DNA from 2 places in the Lentibacillus halophilus genome. Region 1 is predicted to be linked to the other one. Evidence: a T-box and tRNA genes for the amino acid it is inferred to sense, from the RefSeq annotation. Region 1 holds a T-box; the other holds one or more tRNA genes.
What was found. The T-box of region 1 lies ahead of proS (proline--tRNA ligase). A T-box ahead of a tRNA ligase gene usually reads a tRNA of that ligase, here a tRNA-Pro.
Positions count from the first base shown of each region.

Region 2: it has a tRNA-Pro gene. The T-box ahead of proS (proline--tRNA ligase) is inferred to sense a tRNA for this amino acid. The anticodon was not compared.

Region 1 covers NZ_AP043750.1:1,184,717-1,188,144, reverse strand. The annotation lists gene proS (proline--tRNA ligase) at 1-1,130, opposite strand, end outside; T-box leader at 1,186-1,409, opposite strand; gene thiD (bifunctional hydroxymethylpyrimidine kinase/phosphomethylpyrimidine kinase) at 1,811-2,644, opposite strand; gene ACZ5Q7_RS05725 (DUF456 domain-containing protein) at 2,663-3,148, opposite strand.
Region 2 covers NZ_AP043750.1:189,666-193,093, reverse strand. The annotation lists gene ACZ5Q7_RS00845 (hypothetical protein) at 1-401, shown strand, start outside; gene ACZ5Q7_RS00840 (MDR family MFS transporter) at 495-1,901, shown strand; tRNA gene ACZ5Q7_RS00835 (tRNA-Pro) at 1,976-2,049, shown strand; gene ACZ5Q7_RS00830 (hypothetical protein) at 2,604-3,200, shown strand.

The DNA of each region.
Region 1 (3,428 bases):
CTTAACGGGACAAACTCTTTGTCACCGGAATCCCGCCGGACAAGAACGACCTGTTCATTCTCGATATCTTTCGGCCCAACTTCAATCCGGACAGGAATGCCTTTCATTTCATACTCATTAAATTTCCAGCCCGGTTTTTTGTCACTGCCATCAATATCGACACGAACCAGTTGCTGAAGCTGATCGCGCAAGTCATACGCCTTGTCCAGCACCCCTTCCTTATGCTGAGCGACCGGTACAACCATCGCCTGTGTCGGAGCAATTCTCGGCGGTACCACCAGCCCACGGTTATCACCATGAACCATAATCAATGCACCCATAATCCGAGTGGACATGCCCCAAGACGTCTGATGAACCGGCTTCTCTTCACCGTCTTCATCCAAGTAGCGAATGTTGAAAGCTTCAGCAAATCCGGTTCCAAAATAGTGTGATGTGCCGGACTGCAATGCCTTGCCGTCATGCATCAAACTTTCGATCGTTAACGTATACTCGGCACCGGCGAATTTTTCTTTTTCCGTCTTCTTTCCGCGCAGGACAGGAAAAGCGAGATAATGTTCACAAAGCTCCGCGTAAATATCCAGCATTTGCGCCGTCTCTTGTTCTGCGTCTTTCTGGGTCGCATGGGACGTGTGCCCTTCCTGCCAAAGAAATTCCAGCGAACGTAAGAATGGCCGTGTCGTTTTTTCCCAGCGAACAACATTGCTCCATTGATTATAGAGTTTCGGCAAATCACGATAAGAATGAATATTTTTGGCATAATATTCACCGAAAAGCACCTCGGATGTCGGACGGACACAAATTCTTTCTTCCAGTTCTTCATCTCCGCCTTGTGTTACCCAGGCCACTTCCGGTGCAAAACCTTCAATATGATCCTTTTCCTTTTGCAGAAGGCTCTCCGGAATAAATAACGGAAAATAGACATTCGAATGGCCCGTCTCTTTGAAGCGACGGTCCAATTGATCACGAATATTTTCCCAGATGGCGAACCCATATGGCTTAATGATCATCGTGCCGCGAACGGTACCGTAATCAACCAATTCCGCCTGTTTCACAACATCGGTATACCAACGCGGAAAGTCATCTTCCATAGCCGTAATATTTTCAACAAATTGTTTATTGTTTTGACCCAAAGAAAACACCCCTTACTTCCTATCCATTTTTGGAAAAACAAAAACCCTCCGTCCTGAAAGGGACCGAGGTCTGGTGGTACCACCCTTGTTTACAGCAGTATGACCGATATGCTGCACACTTTTATCATAACGGTTTAACACCGCGCCGTCTTACAGCAACAAGCCTTTCGAACGGCGAACTCAGGAGGCAGGTTCCAATGACGCCTTTGGAAATTCTCACCGACCATTTCCTCTCTGGGAAAGACGATAAATTGTACTGATCCTCATCAACGTTTCCTATATTATGTTCCAATATATACGGAGACTGCTGCAAAGTCAAGGATTAATCGAAGCCAATGGGGAAAATCTACTAATTAATTGAATTATCAACCGGATTGGGAATTTATCAACCGGATTTGAAATTTATCAACCGGATTTGAAATTTATCAACCGGATTTGAAATTTATCAACCGGATTTGAAATTTATCAACCGGATTTGAAATTTATCAACCGGATTTGAAATTTATCAACCGGATTTGAAATTTATCAACCGGATTTGAAATTTATCAACCGGATTTGAAATTTATCAACCGGATTTGAAATTTATCAACCGGATTTGAAATTTATCAACCGGATTTGAAATTTATCAACCGGAAAGGCCAGGCTAAAGTCGCCTGGCCTTTCCTCTATCAGTGCTCAGCTTAGACCAGTTGTTCCACTTTAATCGTATGTGCTTCTCCTTGCACACGTTCTGCGGCATGATACGTCGGACCCACCATATCATTATAGGAAAATCCATACTCGATCGCTGTTGTAACAAAACTTTTTGCCAAACGAACGGCTTCGGGAACCAAATATCCTTTTGACAAATAGGCGGTGATCGCCGCTGAATACGTACAGCCTGCTCCGCTCGTATTTACCGTATCAATCCTAGGCGCCTCGAAAGTGATCAACGTCTCGCCGTCATATAATACGTCAATCGCTTCCCCTTTCAGGCGGCCACCTTTAACGAGGACGTACGTTGGTCCCAGTTCATGCAAATCAATAGCAGCCTGTTTCATGTCGTCCAATGTATGCATCGCCCTGCCATTCAGCAGATAAGAGGCTTCCGGAACATTCGGTGTAATGATCTGCGCCATAGGCAAGAGCCTGTCCCGCAACATACCAATGGCATTATCAGCCAACAACTTCGAATCAAGTTTTCCGACCATGACCGGATCAACCACAATCGTACGGACATCCGATGTGGCAATCAGATTTGACGCTTTTTCGATAATGTCTTCAGAGAATAACATGCCTGTTTTAAGCGCATCTACCCCTACTTGTTTGATAGCCGTTGCAAACTGTGCTTCAATCGCTTCAATCGTCTGCAAATGAACGTTTTTATCCGTCTCCGGATGATGAGCAACAAGCGCTGTCACGACACTCATTCCGTAAGCATCCAATTCTTGAAATGTCTTCAAGTCGGCTTGAATGCCGGCACTGCCTCCAGCCGCAGATCCGGCAAAGGTCATAACTCGTGATGGTATACGCAATATAAACACTCCCTATCATTAGAATAAAATAGCTGCAAAAAACCATCCAATCATAACGAGTTGAATAACAACTTTCGCAGCAACGCCACCTAAAAATCCAATCAAAGAGCCAATGGATGCACGTATAGCTTCTCCTGATGTTTTCTTTTGTACCATTTCAATCACAAATACTGTGATAAACGGAAGAATAATAATACCAAATGGTGGCATTATGAATGAACCGATGATGACAGCAACCGCAGCACCACGTTCGCCCCATTTGCTGCCGCCATATTTTTTGACAAAATAACTATTCGCAATAACATCCGCTGCGATCACTATCACGGTCAATACAACCATGCCTGTCCAGAACCATACTGACAGTTCATCGGCATTAATAACAAAATGATAGAGTAGAAAACCTATCCACAGCACGAGTGGCGATGGGACGACAGGAAAAATGACGCCTGCAAAGCTTGCGATGAATAGTACAACTATAACAACCCAACTAATAATTTCCAGCATTTGCTCCCTCCAACGATAACGCTCTACAAAATAATCTGATGTAATACAACCGTTTTTTGTTTACAAAAATTCCTTTAATACTAACAATTTTAAAGCATATACAAGTAATATATATTATATTTAAGCATAATTTGGTAAAGACAAGTTATATATCCTTCACACACTGCTTTGCTTGTATATTCCAAATTATCTGAAAAAATGCTCTTTGAATTCCATTCAACATCCCTATAGGATTATATTATAGCATTTTTCTCACTGCTTTTACTATTCTGCTGCTAAT
Region 2 (3,428 bases), 1.0 Mb from region 1:
AGCTGGTTAAGCAGAGGCAAAAGAACAACGATCATAACCTTGACATCACGGAACTGAGAAACGAAATTAATCCTATATTACTGCACAATCGAAATCAATTGAACACGATGAACGGGTATGGCGTGATTGATGGCAGTGATGAGGCGATGGATCATCTGGAATATGGGAGGCTGTCGCTTAAACGGGTTACACACATGCTTCTATTGAGTGACGGGTTGCTTTTGCCGACCGAGCTGAATGACGATAATGCATGGTTGCAATCGGCCAGCATCGCATTTGATTACGGAATCGACGGGTTATTGCATGCCGTAGAAGAGCGGGAAATGGCCGATGAGCAGTGCCGAATCTATCCGCGACTAAAGCCAAGCGATGATAAGACCGGCCTTTTAGTAACGTTTTGAAGAAGATCGGTTCATGCTGAATGGAGCGACATACGGCGTGTCGTTTGCTGTTTTAGATGGCTGGTGAAGGGTTTGTAGGAGGTGAGCGGAATAATGCCAACGAATCTTACCCGTTTTCATAGATATCTCATTGTGGGCATTACATTGTCGGCAGCATTTTTGTCCGTTCTGACACAATTTCTGCTCATTACAGCCTTTCCAAAAATCATGCAGGAGTTTGCGATTAACTCGACGGATGTGCAATGGCTGACAACAACCTATATGCTAACGATGGCCGTTCTTATTCCCATAACAGCTTATTTCATTGATGCCTTTCCAACAAGGAAATTAATGATGACCGCGATGGTGTTATTTTTGGCAGGGACGTTCATCGGTTTGGTTGCGCCTTCTTTTCCCATTTTGCTGGTGGGCCGCGTTTTTCAGGGGATGGGCTCCGGCATTATGATCCCATTGATGCAAACGATATTATTTCTGATGTATCCCAAAGAAAAACGAGGATTTGCGCTAGGATTGGCCGGGCTGGTGATTAATGTGGCGCCTGCGATTGGCCCGCCAATATCCGGGGCGCTCACCCAGTATTTCGGATGGCGTGCGTTGTTTCTGCTGATTATTCCCATTGCAGCATGTATTTTGCTTTTGGTTTTTCTGTACATGCGCAATGTGACCGAGCAGCGCGAAACGGTCATTGACACGTTATCCATACTATGGTCAACGGTTGGGTTTGGTGGTATGCTGTTTGCCTTCAATCAATTGGAAGATGGTGGGCTGACGGAACCAGCAACACTTATCGGTCTGATAGCAGGCGGGGTGGCATTGGTTTTATTTATCAGTCGACAATTGCGGCTTTCCACGCCTATTTTGGAGCTCCGTGTGCTTAAAGTACCCGTTTTTGCTCTTGTAGCCATTATTTCGATTTTATCGTTCAGTTTACTTATATCAACGGAGACGATTTTGCCGTTGTATGTCCAGAACGCACAACGGTATTCGGCTTTTTTTGGTGGCATAATCGTGATGCCCGGCGCTTTAACGCTTGCCTTCATGTCCCTGTATGCAGGCCGATTGTTCGATAAATACGGGGGCAAAGTCATTGCGATTATCGGTTTTGTTTTGCTCAGTGTCAGCACCATCGGTTTTTATGTCATCCTTGATCTCAATACGCCATTTGTCATAACCATGGCTTTATTCATTGTAGCCATGGCTGGTGTCGGGTTGATTAATATGCCGATTATGACAGCGGGCATCAATGCGTTGCCGGACCATTTGATTCCACATGGGACAGCTGTTATTAACACAGCCCGCCAATTCGGGGGATCACTCGGCTTAACGTTTATTATTTCGTTTATTAGTAGCGTTCAAGCCGGCTCAGCAACTATGGATCCCGATACGTATTTGAACGGCGTGAAAACAAGCTTTTTCGTTGCGTTTTTATTTGCGGTGACCGGTTTGTTTCTTGCTCTTTTTTTGGAACGACGGGGACAGCCTGCAAAACGAAGACAGTGATTTTTTGTTGAAGTGTGGAAAAATGTATTGATTTCATATGGATTTTTTCCTATAATATAGAGTGGACATTTTAACGGGATGTAGCTCAGTTTGGTAGAGCACTAGCATGGGGTGCTAGGGGTCGTAGGTTCAAATCCTGTCATCCCGATATAGGAAATATAAAAAAGCTTGAATCCGCAACGGGGTTCAAGTTTTTTTATATGTATCTGCCATAGACGACGTGCACCAGTAAAGACCTCCGTAAATCCGACAGCCGGTGACCATATCCAATCGGTGATTTTCAGCGGTGGCCAAATTCCACTTTCCCCCTTGTACCAAACAAATTGGTAAACCGCGTAAACATTCCGCTGACTCAGTGCCCTCTTTGATAAACCAATAAACGAAATCCAACCGTATCAATCAATCGACCAGCAGACATTTTTCTTAAACTCATAATCCCTGTGTGTCTACGTTTTTTGATAGAACGCATATCTAAATCCGTTGACATTTTGCCTTAAGTGATATATATTTACCTTATGCAAAAATATTAGTGTAAGTGAATTGTTTCTGTTGTATGAAACAATTCGCTTACACTAATGGTAGTTCTTTTCAAATGGGTTGCCATGCTCCCGGGTGCTTGCTCGGGAGTGATTTTTAAACTCATGAACGTCCACAGATTCAAGTTTCGCTTGATATAATGATTGATTATGAGGAGGTAAAGGAATGATGAAGTTGATTCGTTCATCGATTCCGTGGAGCAGCAAAATCGTGTTGACCACATTTATCATGGCACTGTTTTTTTCATTTATGTCCTCATGGTTTCGGGGAGGAGCCGGACTTGTTCTCAGTCTTGCTATTGTATTGGTTTTTATTTTGATTGGAATTATTGGCGACACCATCGGCCTGGCATCAGCCACTGCTAAAGAAGCGCATTTCCATGCGATGGCATCCAAAAAAATCAAAGGCGCCAAAGAGGCAACGTATATTACAAAAAACGCCCCATTGTTCTCCAGTTTTTTTAACGATGTCGTCGGTGATATTGCAGGCATTGTCAGCGGGGCAGCGTCGACATCGGTCGTTTTTCAATTAGGTCGGATGATCAATACGTCAGAAGGATCACTAGTGTTTATTGCCGTTTCCGTTGTGTTAACGAGCTTGATTGCAGCGGCTACCGTTGGGGGAAAAGCGGTTTGCAAAACGATCGCGATCTATAAATCAACTCCGATTATCTTATTTACTGGAAAAATCCTTTACGTGTTCAAAATTATGCGCCATGTGATGACACTGCAATCGTTCCGCCTTTCCAAACGAAAATCGTAATATTGTGGTGAGCATGGGCCATCCTGAGAACTCGCATGACAGCTGACGACCATACCAATAGACGATTTTCGGTGGTAGCCGAAAATCAACTGCCTTCGACGACCTCACGCAATAATCGCATGAGGTCGCGCCGTTCGTGCAGTCGCGCGGCCTACCCCGGTCCCATTCGAACGACACTTTTTTTCTCGAGTTCCAACATTTGAAAGTCTCATGAGAAATCATTACACT